3 regions of the Pantoea sp. X-Soil-TKNS-1280 genome follow, and region 2 is predicted to be linked to each of the others. Evidence: predicted binding sites of a transcription regulator. Region 2 holds the regulator's gene; each other region holds the start of a gene.
The links. The regulator LexA, encoded in region 2, represses DNA repair genes until DNA is damaged. The targets are predictions, from matches to a motif close to TNCTGTATGTACATACAGNA.

Region 1 (6,141 bases), 1.1 Mb from region 2:
TTCTGGCGTGGCTTTATACAGCATGCTGATAATCATGGCGTTAACGCCGACGGATTTACCCGAACCGGTAGTACCGGCTACAAGCAAATGCGGCATTTTAGCCAGATCGGCCACCACCGGCTGGCCGGCAATGTCTTTCCCCAGCACCACCGCCAGCGGCGAAGGATTGTCACGGAATTTGGCACAATCCAGCACTTCGCGCAGATAAACCGTCTGACGATGTTTGTTCGGCAGTTCCAGACCCACATAGGGCTTGCCAGGAATCACTTCCACCACACGTACTGCCACAGCGGAAAGCGAACGGGCCAGATCGCGCGACAGGTTGGAGATACGCGCGGCTTTAACGCCCGGTGCCAGATCCAGTTCAAAACGGGTGATAACCGGGCCAGGAGAGATCCCCACCACTTCCGCTTTGACGCGATAATCCGCCAGACGGGCTTCCACCAGGCGCGCCGTCTGCTCCAGCGCAAACATATCCACCGGCTCCTCTTCCGCTGGCGGCTGCGTCAGCAGATCGAGGGTCGGCAGCGGCGTAGAAGGACGCTCCAGCGGCTGTTCATGGCGAACCAGGAACGGATGGAACAAGCTATCCTGCACCGGTTTCGCGGGTTGCTCTTCCACCGTGGGTTCAGGCTCAGCAGCGGACCACGGGCTGCTTTCCTCATCAAAGGAAGTCTCCACCTGTGGCTGCGGCGCAACCGGTTGTTGCCACTGTGCGGGCGCAGGAACCTCAGGTTCCGGTGTCGCCGCGATGGTGAACAACGGCTCAGTTGGGCTGTCATCCACCAGATCTTTCATCGGTGAGAAATCAAACGCTGACGAGGTATCGAGGTTAAATACCGGTCCGTCATCAGGCTCAGGCGCTTTTTCTTCCCCATAACGCTGTTGTTGCTGCTCAGCAAACTGGCGCGCCAGCTGTGCCTGTTGCAACGCTTCTTCGTCTTCCGCTGCGGCTTCCGTGTGCCAGCTTTCGCCATAACGCTGCTGTTGCTGTGACTGGAAAGCATCACGCAACTGCGCCTGCTGCAAAGCTTCTGCATCATCAGCCGCAAGCTGATCCAGCACAGGTGACGACACCGGCTGCTCTGTCTCTCTGGCTTTCTCTTCCGCCATCCGCTGCGACGGCAGTTTGATACCATAGGATGCCAGTTCACGTCGTGTCGGCAGTTTCACCGGATTCGGACGTGGCAGTTCCGGGCCAATACCCTGTTTAACCTGCGGATTGTAATCACGCTCTGGCACCACATCGAACGCAGGCATGTAAGACGCGCTGGATGATGCGGCCTTGACTGCTCCGGCAGCCAGGGTGGCGCTGGCCGTGGTGTTCAGCGCTGACGGGGCCTGCGCAGCATCCTGCCAGTTACCCATCTGTGGACCCTCATCGTCATCCACCGGGGAGAATGCGGGTGTCTCAGCGGGAACCTCAAACCGATACAACGGCGGCTGAGGTGCTGCGACGGGGACTACCGGAGCAGGCTGCGTCGGCTGTACGGGTTGCGTCACAGGCTGCGGCGCAGCTGTTTCTGCTGGCTGGAGCGGAGCCACTGGCGCAACCTGCGGCTCCTGCAAAGCGGCTTCACTGCTCACGGCAATGGCGGCAGCCGTCGCGGCACTGGCTTTCGCCAGCAACGGATCATCCTGCACATCGGCCAGTGGCGTTTCATTCACCTTACGGGGTTTAGCCAGCAGCACATCATCGTCATCAGACGCAGCGGCACGCAGCGGCGGAACAACGTCATCCGCCTGCTGATGTTCATCTTCGTCCTCATACTCATCTTCTTCCTGCCAGGGTTCATCATGACGGGAGCGATTGCTGGCAAACGTCAGCACCCCCATCACCACGCCACCAATTCTTTCGGCAATCGTCAGCCATGACCATCCGGTATACAGCGTAATACCCGCAGCCCACACGCACAGCAGCGTTAAGGTACCGCCTGCCGAGCTGAACCAGGGTGCCATGGCGTTGCTGATCAGACTGCCGATCACGCCACCGGAGGCGAAATACCAGATATCGTCAGCATTCAGTGCCGCCAGACCACAGGTGGTGACCACCAGCGCCAGCACACCAATCAGACGTAGCCCAACGGCGAAGTAGTCGATGTAGTCGTGGCGATCGCGCTGGCGGAAGGTTATCCAGCATAAGCCGATGATCACCGGAGGAATGGCATAGGCCATCACGCCGAAGATAAACAGCAAGGTATCAGCCAGCCATGCCCCCACGCTGCCACCCAAATTATGGATAGGCTCGTGCCAGGCCGTCTGCGACCAACTGGGATCGGAAGGGTTAAAACTGACCAAAGAAACCATCAGATAGATGGCGAACAAGGCCACAAGGATGAGCAACGCTTCAAGCAGCCGACGTCCGCTGCTCAGCGGTTGTAATGAAACGTCTTTGTCTTCTGTATATTCCTGGCTCAAGAGAACTCTCCAGGTGCCTGTAAATTAAGAAGGCAACAGCGCCGGGCACGCCCGACGCTGGTCCTGTATGAATTCACAGGAGTGTACCGAAATCCTGCAAGTTTTGCACCTGCCCTGCATTAACGGGTTTTGATCACCAGACGATTGCTCTGTTTGACCTCTTCCATTACCACATAGGTGCGGGTGTCGTTCACGCCTGGCAGGCGCAGCAAGGTTTCGCCCAACAGTTTACGATACGCTGACATATCCGGCACACGGGTTTTCAGCAGATAGTCGAAGTCACCGGAAACGAGGTGACATTCTTGAGTTTCCTCAAGTTTTTGCACGGCGGCGTTAAATTGCTCAAACACATCGGGTGCGCCACGATTCAGAGTAATCTCAACAAACACCAGCAATGAAGCATCGAGATAATGCGGGTTGAGCTGTGCAGTGTAACCCAGAATGAAACCCTGACGTTCCAGGCGGCGAACACGCTCAAGACACGGTGTCGGCGATAAGCCCACACGTTTCGAAAGCTCAACATTGGAAATTCGACCATCCTTTTGCAATTCGTTGAGGATGTTGCGGTCGATTCGGTCCAGATCTTTTCCGGGGCGCTTCTTATTGTCTACCATTATTATTGTCTCTCTTAATTCCTTCCCTTAACCTGCCACACCCTGAAAACGTTCATTGTTCAGGGCCTTACTCGAAGTGAAGACCATAAGCCTGTGCAGTAATGCGACCATCCGTATGACGCATGTTGTCTGTCCACATCATGCGTCATTACCAATGTCAGGCTGAGTTTATTTGGCGAAACAAACCAAAACAGGCATGAAATTCTGTTTCGAATCGCTAAATCTTCTCTGCTTCTGATAATGTTTTCGCAAATGCGCAGGCGATTGTCAAAGTAAAACATCCAAATTCAGTACAAGATGCCATACAGAGTGCTGGGTTCCTGTTTTCTAATGAGATTTTTTATACAGCTGCACCACAAATTACCGAGCATTGCCCCCTTTTGGCGCAATCGGCGTGCAGAATCACCACTCATCGTCTACGCCGCTTGCAGCGATTGTTAACAAAATCGCTCAAGACTTTTTTTGCGCCGGTAATTTCCCTACAATCATTCGCTATGTTGTCAGACAAGAAACTGAGGAACACATGAGTACGGCCAAACACAGTAAGCTGCTCATTCTGGGCTCCGGCCCTGCCGGTTACACTGCGGCAGTCTATGCCGCACGCGCCAACCTGAATCCGGTCTTGATTACCGGTCTGGAAAAAGGTGGTCAGCTCACCACCACCACTGAAGTGGAAAACTGGCCGGGCGACCCGCACGATCTGACAGGTCCATCGCTGATGGAACGTATGCATGAGCATGCGGAGAAGTTCAACACCGAGATCATTTTCGATCATATCCACACTGTTGATTTGCAGAACCGCCCGTTCCGCCTGACGGGTGACAGCGGCGAATACACCGCGGACGCACTGATCATCGCCACCGGTGCTTCAGCCCGTTACCTTGGCCTGCCTTCTGAAGAAGCGTTTAAAGGCAAAGGCGTATCGGCCTGCGCCACCTGTGACGGTTTCTTCTACCGCAACCAGAAAGTCGCGGTAATTGGCGGGGGTAACACCGCCGTAGAAGAAGCGCTGTACCTGGCAAATATTGCTGCTGAAGTGCACCTGATTCACCGCCGTGACAACTTCCGTGCCGAGAAGATCCTTATCGATCGTCTGATGGAAAAAGTGCGCAACGGCAATATCGTGTTGCATACCGATCGCACCCTGGATGAAGTGGTGGGTGATCAGATGGGTGTGACCGGTCTGAAACTGCTGTCAACCAAAGGTGAAGAGCCAGAATCGCTGGACGTTGCCGGTCTGTTCGTCGCTATCGGCCATAGCCCTAACACGGCGATCTTCGAAGGTCAGCTGGCGCTGGAAAATGGTTACATCAAAGTTCAATCCGGTCTGCACGGCAACGCCACCCAGACCAGCATCCCTGGCGTCTTTGCCGCCGGTGACGTCATGGACCATATCTATCGTCAGGCGATCACCTCCGCCGGTACCGGTTGTATGGCAGCACTGGATGCTGAACGTTACCTTGATGGTCTGGTTAAAAACGATAAGTAAGTTGTTAATAACTTGATCATAATTGCCGGAGGCGACCTGTTTTGGTCGCCTTTTTTATTACCTGCGTGCTACAGTTCATGCGCCTGACCTTGCAGAGGTTTTCCCCTCTCCACGGCTTCTTATCTGGATCATCGAACGGCTTCGCATGAACAAATCGCGGCAACAGGAACTTATCCGCTGGCTTCGCCAGCAACGTCATCACGGTGCACGCAGCCTGCGTCTGGTTTCTCTGCTGGGCTTTGCCAGCGCCCTGGTGATCATTGCCCAGGCATGGCTGCTCGCCACGCAGTTACAGGCGCTGATCATCACTCATCTACCCCGCGCAGAACTTATCAGCCAGTTTGCCCTGCTGCTGCTGTGTTTTGTACTGCGCGCCGCACTGAACTATGGCCGTGAGATGGCTGGTCAGCGCGCGGGGATGGCGATCCGCCGGGCGCTGCGGCAGCAGGTGCTGGACCGACTGAATGCGCTGGGTCCGGCCTGGATTCAGGGTAAACCCGCCGGCAGCTGGGCGACGCTACTGCTGGAGCAGATTGAGGAGATGCAGGAATATTACGCCCGCTATCTGCCGCAGATGTCGCTGGCGGTTTTTATTCCCTGCGCCATTCTGGTGGCGATTTTCCCGATTAACTGGGCAGCCGGATTGATTTTGCTGGTCACCGCCCCGCTCATTCCGCTGTTTATGGCGATGGTCGGTATGGGCGCTGCCGATGCCAACCGACGTAATTTCCTCGCGCTGGCCAGACTCAGCGGGGATTTTTACGATCGCCTGCGTGGCCGCGAAACGCTGCGCCTGTTTGATCGTGCCAGTGCCGAACAACAGGCCATCAGCCGTACCACCACTGATTTTCGTCAACGCACCATGGAAGTGTTACGTCTGGCCTTCCTCTCGTCAGCGGTGCTGGAGTTTTTTGCTTCACTGGCGATTGCCGTAGTGGCGGTGTATTTCGGCTTCTCCTACCTTGGCGAGCTGAATTTTGGTCATTACCACAGCGGCGTCACGTTGTTTGCCGGTTTCCTTGCGTTAATCCTCGCCCCGGAATTCTTCCAGCCGCTGCGTGATTTAGGCACCTTTTACCATGCCAAAGCCCAGGCCGTGGGCGGGGCAGATGCACTGGATCGTTTTCTGCAGGACAGCCCCGATACACCCGCATCAGCAGGCGCAGCAGTCACGTTTTCCGCGCCTCTTGAGCTGGAAGCCAGCGATCTGGTGGTAATGACCGCCCGCGGCGAAGCGCTATCTCAGCCGCTAACCTTCAGCCTCTCAGCAGGAAAACGCGTGGCGCTGGTAGGGCAAAGTGGCGCGGGCAAAACTGCCCTGATGAATGTGTTGCTCGGCTTTCTGCCTTATGCGGGATCGCTGAAAATCAACGGTACGGAGTTGCGTGACATCGATCGCGCCAGCTGGCAGCAACAGCTGGCCTGGGTGGGGCAAAACCCGCACTTACCTGCTGCCACTCTGCGTGAAAACGTGTTGATGGGACGCAGCGTCACTGAGGCAGAGCTGGAGCGCACGCTGAATGATGCTGGCGTCGCGGAATTTCTGCCACGGCTGCCTCAGGGGCTGGATACGCCTCTCGGTGATAGCGCGACAGGCTTATCCGTCGGCCAGGCTCAGCG
Region 2 (6,141 bases):
ATTTGGCTGGGCGATTCCGATGGGTTGGGCCGCAGTTAGTGAGTCCTTACCTCTGGTTTGCTGGCTGGTGTTTATTGCTAACCTGTGCTGGACCGTTGCATACGATACGCAATACGCCATGGTGGACAGGGATGATGATCTGAAGATTGGGGTGAAATCGACGGCGATTCTGTTTGGTCGGTATGACAAGCTGATCATCGGCCTGCTACAACTGGCGACGCTGGGTCTGATGGCTGTGGTGGGATTACTGCTGAATCTGAATGGTGCATTTTACTGGTCGCTGCTGCTGGCGGCAGGTTTGTTTGTCCATCAACAGAAACTGATTGCCCGGCGCGAGCGTGAGCCCTGCTTCCAGGCGTTCCTCAACAATAACTACGTTGGCCTGGTGCTGTTTATTGGCATTCTGTTGAATACCCTGCCGTTTATTGGTTTGATGTAGTCGCGGTAGATCAGATGAAAAAAAAGCCGTCATCGGTAAAGGATGACGGCTTTTTTATTTCTGGCTGGCGTTAATCGTGAACGGTGGCGCTCTCAATCGTCAGGCGCACATCGCTGGTGACCAGCTCTGCCAGCATCAGCCACATAATCTGCGTACGTTGCACATCGGCATCGCCGCTGTCGTTGAGATAGCCCTCATCTCGCAGGGTCATCACCAGTGTCGTGAATACCGCTTTATCGAAGAACTCTGGTGCATTAATGCCATGGAGCACTGACAGGCGCTGTGCCAGCGTGCGGCTCTCTTTCTCCAGCGTGCCCCGGTTGATGCTGGGTTTCGCGCTGAGGATGGAGAAGGTAATGGCAAAACGCTGTAAGGTTTCACGAATACCGGCTGCCAATAGCTGAAGGGTACGAGAGCGTGCAGCACTCAGCTTCAGCAGGCCATCCTGTTGGCTCACCAGACCCTGGCGCGCCATTTCAGCACAAAGATTCTGCAGCAAGACAGGTAACTCATCGCTGCTCCAGCGCAGGAACAGTTCACTCTTCAGCATTGGATACACCAGACTCACCTGGCGCAGTAACTCCGCTTCACTGATTTCCCGGTGCTGCTGCACAATCGCGGCAATCAATGATGGCATAACCAGCATATGCTGGATATTGTTGCGGTAATAGGTCATCAGAACCGCCTGCTCGCGCGGCAGAATGATGATGTCACCAATGTTGTCCTGCTCGGTCTCAAACTTGTTCATGCCCATGGCGTGATCAAGCAGCGCTTCAGCACTGAGGTCCGGCACTGTGGCTTCTGACGAGTAAGGGACATTGCGCAGCAACTGGGTATAGCATTCCAGTTGCTCAATCAGTTGCTCGCGGGTAAGCGAACGCTGACGAGATGCCAGCAGTGCGGTAACGCACAGGTTCATCGCATTGGCGGCCCCGGCTTCGTTAATTCGCACCATCAGACGGTTCGCGATGTCATTGACGGCGGGGGTCATCCACGCCTGACGCGGTGGTTCAATCGGATCGATGGACTCACGCCATTCCGGCACATGTTTGTTCAGGTAATTCACCAGCGGCAGCGGTTCGCCGAAGTTGACATAACCCTGGCCCAGATTGCGCAACTTGCGCAGGCCGCGCACCATCTGCATAAAGCCTTCTTTTTCTTTCACCGCCCCGCGCAGTTCTTTGGCGTAGGTCCCCACTTCCATCACATGCTCGTACCCAATGTAAATCGGCACGAAGGTGATCGGACGGCTGCTGCCACGCAACAGGGCCTGTAACGTCATCGACAGGGTGCCGGTTTTCGGGTCCAGCAGGCGGCCGGTACGTGAACGTCCACCCTCGACAAAGTATTCAACCGAGTAGCCGCGATTAAACAACTCGCCAAGATATTCACGAAAAACAGTAGAATAGAGCTTGTTGCCTTTAAAGGTACGGCGAATAAAGAACGCACCCAGGCGACGGAAAATCGGACCGGCAGGCCAGAAGTTAAGATTGATACCGGCAGCGATGTGCGGTGGTACCAGGCCCTGGTGGTAAAGCACATAGGAGAGCAGCAGGTAATCCATATGGCTGCGATGGCAGGGAACATAGACAATCTCGTGACCATCCTGTGCCAGCTGACGTACGCGCTCGCCGCCATTGACGTTGATACCCTGATAGAGTCGGCTCCACATCCATCCCATGACGCGGTCAGTGACGCGGATGGCCTCATAGGAGAAGTCAGCCGCAATCTCTTCCATCATTTCAATGGCGTTCTGCTGTGCCTTCTCATGGGAAATCTTTTTGCTGCGCGCTTCATCTTCCACAGCCTTTTCAATGGCTTTCGATTGCAACAGCTTGTTAAACAGATCCTGGCGGGCGGGTAAACGCGGGCCGATGGCAGCCAGACGCTGGCGGGCGAAGTGAATACGCGCCACGCGGGCCAGTTTTTGCGCAATTGACTTGTCAGTTCCATGCTCGGTTGCCATCTGACGTAGCGACACTGTCGGCGAGAAGCGGACAAAGCTGTCGCGGCCATGCCAGAGAATGGCAAAGAACTTCTGTACACCGTTAAGAATGCGCAGATGTGGCGTCTGTTCACCCTGTACTTCACGGCCTGGTGCGCGTCCAAACATCACCGACACGGGCAGCATTTGCACATCCAGTTCGGGGTTGCTGCGATGCAGATCGAGATAGTCATGAAATAGCTTCACTGACTCCAGATTCGGCACGAAATAAGGGAAAACGCGCGGACCGTCGTGGATAAAGACATAGCGTGGCAACAACGTACCATCAATTTCCAGCGGTGTAAGCGGATCCGGCAGATCGTGTTTCAGACACTGCGAACGCAGTGTGAGTAGATCGGCCTTGGAATCGTAAGGCAGCACATATAGGATTGGCCGCGTTGAATCTAACCCATGTTCAGACACAGGATCCGACGGAATAGCCTTACTCTTTACCAAAATGGAGAGTGGTAAATTCAATAATTTATAATAAAGTTTACGCCAACCTGACATAGACAACTTTAAGCCTCTTGTTAGCAAAGCGCGGCAAGCATACCAGAAAGTGCCGCGAAGATCTGTGGCCGTGCCATTCCCGGCTGCCCAGACATTGACGTCAAAACGAGTAAAGGGTTCAACGACATGGCAAATAACGTCACCGGTATTCTCAGGATAGTGAAAGCTGCCGGTTATTCCTGGCAGGGATTGCGCGCCGCCTGGCAACATGAAGCGGCATTTCGCCAGGAGGCTATCGCCGCACTGGTGGCGATTGTGGTGGCATGCTGGCTGGATGTTGACGCAATCTCCCGCGTACTCATGATCGGTTCTGTGGTGCTGGTGGTCATCGTTGAGATTATGAATAGTGCCATTGAAGCCGTCGTCGACCGCATTGGTCAGGAGCGTCATCCGCTGGCCGGACGCGCGAAAGACATGGGGTCGGCTGCTGTATTGTTAGCTATCTTACTGGCTATTTTCGTCTGGATCGCGCTGCTTTGGTCGCATTTGCGATAAGGATTCCGGATTCATCAACTCGCTGATTTTTCCCTCAGTTTTGGTTTCCATTTCGCCAATACCTGTATATACTCACAGCGACTGTATAAACAACCAGGGGGCGGGATGAAAGCGTTAACCAGCAGGCAGCAACAGGTCTATGATCTGATTCGCGACCATATCAACCAGACGGGCATGCCGCCAACGCGTGCGGAAATTGCTGCTCAACTGGGCTTCCGCTCACCGAATGCGGCAGAAGAGCATCTGAAGGCTCTGGCACGCAAAGGCGTGATTGAAATCGTCTCCGGAGCGTCGCGCGGTATTCGTTTATTAATGGAAGAAGAAGCCAGTGAGGGGCTGCCGCTGATTGGCCGTGTCGCCGCGGGTGAACCGTTACTGGCCCAGGAGCATATCGAGGCTCACTACCAGGTTGATGCCAACCTCTTCAAACCTACCGCTGATTTCCTGCTGCGCGTTAGCGGCATGTCGATGAAAGATATCGGCATTATGGATGGTGACTTACTGGCGGTACACAAGACTCAGGAAGTGCGCAATGGCCAGGTCGTGGTGGCGCGCATTGATGATGAAGTCACAGTGAAACGCTGGAAAAAGCAGGGCGCGATTGTGCAGCTGCTGCCAGAAAACAGTGACTTCCAGCCGATTGTGGTCGATACCCGTGAACAGTCACTCACCGTTGAAGGGCTGGCGGTGGGTATCGTGCGCAACGGCGAATGGCTTTAATCCTTTAAATCCCCCACTACGGTAGCGCCTCTGCGCTGCCGTGGTTTGATTTGCCAAAATAACTGTAGCGCAGCACAAACCGGGACGGGCTGATGCAGCTGTTTTCCTCCTCTGATAAGACACTCTGGCGGCTGGCGCTGCCGATGATCCTTTCGAATATCACGGTGCCATTGCTCGGCGTGGTGGATACCGCGGTGATTGGCCATCTTGACAGTCCGATCTATCTCGGTGGCGTGGCAGTGGGTAGCACGGCAACCAGCTTCATTTTTATGCTGCTGCTGTTTTTACGCATGAGCACGACCGGACTGACTGCGCAGGCATTTGGTGCCAGCGATAAAACGGCGCTGGCGCGTGCGCTTACCCAACCGTTGCTTATCGCATTGATCGCAGGCGTGTTGTTTATGTTGCTGCGCACACCTGTCAGCAATCTGGCGGCTGCGCTAATGGGGGGCAGCGTTGCGGTACAGCAACAGGCGCAGCTGTTTATTCAGATTCGCTGGCTCAGTGCTCCCGCTACGCTGGCTAATCTGGTACTCCTGGGCTGGCTGTTGGGTGTGCAGTATGCACGTGCACCCGTTGTTTTGCTGGTGGTGGGCAACCTGGTTAATATTCTGCTGGATCTGCTGTTTGTGCTCGGTCTGCACTGGGGAGTGGCAGGTGCTGCTGCGGCTACAGCGCTGGCCGAATATGTCACCCTGGGTGTCGGGCTGTTAATGGTCGCTCGGGTATTAAAGCTACGTGGTATTGATTTCACCCTGCTAAAAGCGAGCTGGCGCGGTGGTGCCGCCCGCCTGTTTCGTCTCAATCGCGACATTATGTTGCGCTCATTTCTGCTGCAAATCTGTTTTGCTTCTCTGACGATCTTTGGCGCGCGCATTGGGCCGGATGTGGTTGCAGTCAACGCGGTTCTGCTGATGTTTCTCACTTTCACAGCTTACGCATTGGATGGTTTCGCTTATGCGGTTGAAGCCTGCTCTGGTGAAGCGGTTGGTGCGAAAGATCGCAGCCAGTTGTTGTTGGTCTGGCACGCGGCATGCCGTCAGGCGGGCCTGGTGGCGTTGCTGTTCGCCATGATGTATGCCCTGTGCGGGGTGCAAATTGTCGGGTTGCTGACCTCGCTGGACGAACTCCGCGAAGCCGCCGACCGTTACCTGGTGTGGCAGGTGGTGATGCCCCTGGTGGGGGTATGGTGTTATCTGCTGGATGGCATGTTTATCGGCGCGACGCGTGGCAGGGAAATGCGTAACAGCATGGCGCTGGCGGCGCTGGGTTATGGCCTGTCGTTGCTCACCTTACCCTGGTTGGGAAATCATGGTTTGTGGCTGGCGGTGACGGTATTTCTGGCATTACGCGGACTCACGTTGTGGCTGGTCTGGCGTCATCACTGGCGTCACGATAGTTGGTTTTCGCATAGTGGAATATAATTTGTTAATTACAGATTAATCCGTAAGTGTGCTATCTGATATTCATTGTCTACTATAATTATCCTTAACAGCGCAATTAAGTAGCGTGTTATATCGGTTTTTACCTTCAGGAAATGGGTATGCCGTCAACTCACTGGAAATGACATGGAGAACGGTTATGAACAAAGACGAAGCGAGTGGAAACTGGAAGCAATTCAAAGGGAAAGTGAAAGAAAAATGGGGCAAGCTGACTGATGATGATATGACCGTCATCGAAGGGAAACGTGATCAGCTTGTCGGTAAAATTCAGGAACGCTACGGCTACGCTAAAGACCAGGCCGAGCGTGAAGTGAAAGACTGGGAAAGTCACAACAAGGATCACCGCTGGTAACGGACCCGTTTAAGGACGATGCTCCTAAGCTCCGATCCTGATGATCGGGTTGGCACAAGGAGGTGCCATTTATCCCTTCCTCAACCGCTTTTTGCCTTCAACCTGATGATCATGATCGCAACTTTCATGATGGGTACAGGCTTCCACTTCGGCACAATTTTCACAGAGTCCGTGGGCTTCAATCACGCTATGGCGCAAC
Region 3 (6,141 bases), on a different replicon from region 2:
GGATATAGATGTTAACTGATTAATGTATACCCCCATTCGACGCTTTGGAGTGGGGGTATTACCTGTTAAGCGTGAAGATTGTCTTTTTTCTCTTGTTGCTCTAAAAGTTCTTTCACAAAGATAGATTTAACCATTCGAACAAATGGTATTCTTGATTCTACCCCTGGTGCGGAGTTATCTTTGATTACTGCCTGACTGGAAACTACACCTATCAGTTTCCCGTTTTCAACTATAGGTCCACCACTATTGCCGGGATATGTGGTTATATCACACCAATAGAATTGTAATGGCTCATGCAACATTGAAACCTTCCCCCATGAAAATACTGGCAAAGCCCAATTATCTGACGACCAATTACTCATCGCTTTGGATTGGTTGATTATCCCTAATACAGAAGTTGCAACCGGGAAGCCAACTGTAAATATCTCTGCACCTTCAGATGATGGTCCATCAGCTATAAGTTCTGATGGGATTGGGTAATATCCGTTTCTTATTAAATCGTCAGCAAACTCATTATTTCTTTTATCTAATGATATGATTGCCAGATCTAGGTCTGGGTGAGAGAAAGTATAGGGATGGGACTCAGTGGTTCCCGATCCAAGGTTCATAAGAATATTATGTGTATTCGATACAATCCCGGAATCTACCTCATCCAGCGAATACACCCTAAATATAAGTGGGAATATTATGTCAGAAAATCTTTTTTTGAGAGATTCAACATATTCCTCTCTCTGATGTTCAGGATGCTTCTCGGCATCCTTTAACGCCTTTTGTAGTCTCCTAGCATAGGTGATTTCATCAAACAGAACATGTCTAGCTGTCAGTAAATATCTTTTTCCATTATGTGATATAAATAATGCTGTACCTCTGAACCTTATGTCTCTGATTCCCCCATTACGTTCTGCATCATATGTTTTTTGGGGGATTTCTCCCTTTTCAAATCTTTCTTTCAACTCAAAGATTCTTTTTGCTCTCTCTTCCTGTTCCTCGCTATCAGTTACACACTCTAAATGAACTACGGCTTTCTTCCATTGGTCTAACATGATCACCATCCCCTATATGGTTAACTTACTCACTAAAAAATAACACCATCCCCATCATTGAATGGAATATATTACTCTTAATTTGTGATAAGGTTTATCCTGGTGAAACACAAAAGGCAACACCATCAAAGGAAGCGGGCTGAGGGTCGCGATATACCTTGAAGAAAAGAAAGGGTTGCCGATAAATGGTGTCATTAACATAGACGGGAACAAGATTTCCGAAAGCAAAAAAGGTGACATTTCCAGCAACTACTCAGGCTACAGAAGTTCTGCTGGCCCGGCTCGGGTCAAGCTCTAGGGTAACCAGTCGCCGGGCGTCCTCGATGTGTCTGGGATAAACCACATCTAACATAACGCCATGGATGGCGTTATCACATCGGTATAAAAAACGTAGTTCATGTTAACTTTCTCACGTTAGACACCAATAATAACATTTAATGTATTTATTTAAGAAAATATCATCTTAAGCTAATAAATATCAGGAGATAATCAATGAGCTTAGTTAGTAATCATCAGGCTGCGTGTAGCCATTTAAGGCTAGGTAAGGGGAAAGGGGGAGGTCTATCAGAATAGTCTCCTAAGGACTTCTGGTAGAAAAAAGCCCGCGCTCCGGATAGGTAGGCACGGGCAAGTTGTTACCTGGATAATGTTTGCGGCATGTCGGTGTGGCACGCCACAATATCAGTTTAGCCGCGGCTGTGTAGCGTGCAAAAAAAAGCCCGCATCCCACGGAATGAGAGGAGCGGGCAAAGTCCATAGCTGATGGATATAGCGATTCCGGCATGTTGAGGATATGCCGTGTAAGGATTGTAGTAACAGCTGGGCGTTATGCAAAAAAAAAGCCCGCATTAGCGGGCGAAATTCGTTACATGGGATTATCCATATAATTTATGACCCAATGTCCCTCCAAAGGTTCAACTCTCCCCGCACTAAATTTCCTTTCCTGACAATCCCTTCTCAGAAACCTCCGATGATCTACTTGATCGACTCTGTCGATTAATAATACTGTATGGACATACAGTAATCATCGGGAGTTGATCACCATGCCACCTTACAGCGACATCAAGAACGCCTTTTACCAGAGCATCAAGATGGACCAGAAAGTGCAGAAGACAGTGAACAACTGACTTCGTTGCAGAACTGGAGCGGCATCATCACCACTGGTCATTAAAGCAAGCGAATGACTGGATTGAGAATCAGATGAATTACTTTCGTGACATTACGCCGGACTTCAGCGAAAACCGGACGTTCCGCTTGTTCAATCCTAACGGACCGTACTGATATGGGCTTTCCATCCCCTGCAAGGGACTATCTGGAAAAGCGTCTCGACTGGAACGAGATAATGAACGCCCGCTATGAAGGCACAATTATGGTGGAAACTGCAGACGGCCTGGTAGTGGTGGATATCACTATCAGACCGAAGCAGGGTAACATGGGTAGTTACCCGTGCATGGGATGGTCCATGTCCATAAAAAAGCCCGTGCTACGGCTCCCGAACAACACGGGCAAATTCTTGCATAAAATCCACCTCACGGCATGTTTATAGCCATGCCGCTTTATCAGTTTATGCATCAGTAGCATTGTATGCAAAAAAATGCCTGCTGAGTGTGCAGGCTTAAAACTCCAATAGGGAAAAATCTCATCGCACCACAATTGCTGTGTGCAGTGCATCTCTATAATAGAGATATTGAAATATTTGTACACATTCATACCGATGATTAAATTTTGTCGATTTGATTAATTTTTCTTAGCTATAGTCCGAAAAGAAACCCGGGCGGTGGGATAAGCTTGCCCGGGCTAAAGGTGTATCATGAACAATGTATGTTTAATCTGAGATGCTGATTATGCGAGCGTAGCGGCAACAGCTTAACGGTTTGGATTAATCACCCGTGAAACCAATCGTCTGCTGATTCCCTGGCATCCTGAAGCACGCTTTGCACGTAAGCCTTATCACCTTCTTTATCCTGCGATCTAAAGACGGACAGGCCATCATTGCTGGCCGTTTTCACGACAACCTCAACACCCGAATAACGAGAACTCAGACGTTTTGCCAGCTCCTGTGTCAGGGCAGAAATAGAGCCTTTCGGCATCGCTGCTGCTTTGTCTTTTGCGATGGTCACTTCCACGCGCATGACCCACCTCTCAGAATTCCTCTGTCAGCCAGATATCAGCCTCTTCAAACATTTCCTCAATTGCCTCACTGATTTTAGCCTTCTGCGCTTTATTTGCATCTGTATTGATGCTGCTGTTACCCGCCATCGGCTTTACCTTCACTGCAGCGTCAGAGAAGATTCGGTTAATACGCTTTGTCAGTTCGGCCAGGATTTTCCCATTTGCGCCATCCAGACCGTCAAAGTTGCGTTTGTCATAAATCAGTTCAACGTACATTCGTCACCCCTTATTAATACTGTATAAAATTACAGTAATTTATATACTGTGATTTCATACAGTTCAATGGCCGAGGTGAAAGTCATAGGTGTGCCATTCGAAAAGCTGATGTGATCTATGAGAAAATCACTTTAAGTTTAGATAGTTAACTGAATTTGAAACTTTTTGTTTTCGAGCTACTTTTAACTTTAAGTCAAACCAATCCTTCAAATTACTACGATGAATGAAATGAGATCGGACAGGGCAGGAATGATTGGATGCGCCATAGGGGCGGCTGTAATCGAACTGACGGCAAAAGGTGTGCCGATAAACAAGAGCAATATTTTGTATGAGCTTGAGCGTATGGCTGCTTCATCTAAGCAACTGCCGACAAAAGCTGTAGCGAGGGATGCTGCGAACATTCTCAGAAAAGGTCACAATTAAAAGCTTAACCATGATAATTCATTACCCGGGTATGGGGGGATAGTACCGGCAATTTGAACTATGGGGCATATATGGGGCAAAAATTAACGCCTAAGTTCGACTAAGTTCATAATCATGCATTTCTAAGCTGCTGTCCAACCGGGATAAATCGGCGCTCCTGGACGATCTTCGTTGATTTTTAAACTAAATTATCCATACCGCTGATATGCAGCAGCACACAACCCAGCAACACCACCAGCGGCATGATCGCCAGCTTGGCGACGGTAATGCCAACCACCGCCGCATTGGGGCGCAGACGAAAGCCAGAGAGATTGGCCCCGAGCACGATCAGCGCGCAAGGCAGTGCCGCCTGAGCCAGCCAGGTCGCCAGCTTCATGCTCCAGTCAGGCAAGGTAAGATGTGCAAGATTCACCGCCGTTCCCAGCAACAATCCAATAATCATCGGGTTCGCCAGGCTTGCCAGCAGGACGCCGGGTTTAAACGGCTCGCTTCCGGCGAGGGTGCTATACAGGCTTTGAAAGCCAAACAGCAGCAGGCTGTGGACCGCGAGAACCGTGAACAGCAATACCAATCCTGCATCACCGTACATACCCGCCACCATCGCCAGACCGATCAGGGCATTATTTGAAAAGGAAGCCGTCAGGCCAAATGGCGTCGGATTCCCTATATGGCGATGGGTAATGATATTCACCACCGCAAAAATAAGCAGCGCCGGGACAAAGTACGCCGCCAGAATTTTGATATTCAGGCCATCATGCAGTGGCGCGTTGACCATCCCGGTAAACAGGACCATTGGCATAAACAGCTTAAAGGCGAGACTACCCAGCGCTTTGTTGGCATGGGCATCGAGGGCACCGCGGCGGGCCAGCATATAGCCGAGAATAATCAACAGAAAGACAGGCAGAATAATGTGTGCGACGCTCACAATCGATGGCTCCGGTAAAAACTTGCGAATCATATTATTACCGAACGCTCCCCCCGCTGTCAGCGCACTTCCCCGTAGCGGAACCCCTCCTGGCATGCTAATTGCTAACAACCTATAACCTGGTGTTAAGCGTTTAACCGCTCAGCACACGCTATTCATTCCTCAGAGGAAAACCGAATGCAGTCGCTTAATCTACGTCAGATTGAAGTCTTTCGGGCGATTATGATTACCGGTTCGATTAACGGTGCCGCGCAACTGTTGTTTGTGTCTCAACCCGCCGTCAGTCGGATGCTATCGCACACGGAAGCTCGCATTGGCTTCCGGTTGTTCGAACGGGTTAAGGGAAGGTTATATCCTTCGCCAGAGGCACGCAGCCTGTTCAATGATGTCGAATCGGTGTATCGCGATATCCAGCGCGTCAATACCACGTTGCACAACCTGGTACAGCAGCGTCAGGGTGTGCTGCGCATTGCCAGCAGCCCCAGTCTGGGGCATCAACTGGTGCCAGATGCTATTGGTGCTTTCAGGCAGTGCAACGAAAACATCCTTGTCAGCCTCGAATGTTTGCGACACCGGTTGCTGCGGGATCGGCTGCTTGATCAGCATGCGGACCTCGGTATCTCCTTGTTTCCTATCGATCATCCCAACTTGTGTGCCGTGCCCCTGAGTTATATCCGCGTGATGGTGGTGTGCCCGGCCAATCATCCACTCACCCGATTACCGGCCAAAGAGCTGCCTGCGGCGCTGGCGGAGACGCCCTTTATTGGTTACTCCTCGGATACCCCGTTCTACAGTTTTATGATGAAGGCCTTCGAACGCGTTGGTCTGCCATATCGTCCGAGTATTGATGTCGATTCCCCACATCACGCCTGTGCGCTGGTTAAAAACGGCACCGGATTCTCGGTGGTGGATGAGATCTCGTTCCGTGCCTCCGGTGCTGAACGCATGGCAGTGCTGCCGATCCTGGCGGAAGAACGCCTGACCATCAGCCTGGTGCATCTGCGTCACGAACCGCTGGCGCAGTTCGCGCAGGTATTTATCGACCATTTGCGCAAGGTGCTGGATAGCAGCGGCTTCCATCTGTTCAACATGGATTAACTTTAGGTTAAGTAAGGCCCACATTTTGGTATACGACAGAGCGCCCTGAACCTCACACAATGGCCCTACGACACTGTGTCGGTCTTGTTGAGGAAAAGTGCGTGCGTGAAATTGTAATTGGCGGAGCTCAGTTGGGAGCAATCCAAAAAAGCGACTCAAGAGAAAGTGTGGTCCGGCGCATGCTGGCATTACTGGAGCAGGCGCGACAGCAGGGGTGCGAGCTGGTGGTGTTTCCTGAGCTGGCGCTGACGACGTTTTTCCCAC

Region 1: AC6I8X_RS06975 (DNA translocase FtsK 4TM domain-containing protein) is a predicted target of LexA. The motif match lies at 2,480-2,499, and genes of this name have one in related genera.
Region 3: AC6I8X_RS23730 (DinI-like family protein) is a predicted target of LexA. The motif match lies at 3,449-3,468, and genes of this name have one in related genera.

The regions. Positions count from the first base shown of each region.
Region 1 covers NZ_AP035962.1:1,479,675-1,485,815, reverse strand. Annotated here, with positions in the region: gene AC6I8X_RS06975 (DNA translocase FtsK 4TM domain-containing protein) at 1-2,418, opposite strand, end outside; gene lrp (leucine-responsive transcriptional regulator Lrp) at 2,538-3,032, opposite strand; gene trxB (thioredoxin-disulfide reductase) at 3,556-4,521, shown strand; gene cydD (heme ABC transporter permease/ATP-binding protein CydD) at 4,667-6,141, shown strand, end outside.
Region 2 covers NZ_AP035962.1:375,253-381,393, forward strand. Annotated here, with positions in the region: gene ubiA (4-hydroxybenzoate octaprenyltransferase) at 1-439, shown strand, start outside; gene plsB (glycerol-3-phosphate 1-O-acyltransferase PlsB) at 510-2,933, opposite strand; gene AC6I8X_RS01715 (diacylglycerol kinase) at 3,060-3,428, shown strand; gene lexA (transcriptional repressor LexA) at 3,534-4,148, shown strand; gene dinF (MATE family efflux transporter DinF) at 4,241-5,572, shown strand; gene AC6I8X_RS01730 (CsbD family protein) at 5,730-5,942, shown strand; gene zur (zinc uptake transcriptional repressor Zur) at 6,012-6,141, opposite strand, start outside.
Region 3 covers NZ_AP035964.1:105,785-111,925, forward strand. Annotated here, with positions in the region: gene AC6I8X_RS23720 (S1 family peptidase) at 66-1,043, opposite strand; gene AC6I8X_RS23725 (DinI-like family protein) at 2,927-3,175, opposite strand; gene AC6I8X_RS23730 (DinI-like family protein) at 3,186-3,431, opposite strand; gene AC6I8X_RS23735 (AEC family transporter) at 4,033-4,779, opposite strand; gene AC6I8X_RS23740 (LysR family transcriptional regulator) at 4,957-5,877, shown strand; gene AC6I8X_RS23745 (N-carbamoyl-D-amino-acid hydrolase) at 5,979-6,141, shown strand, end outside.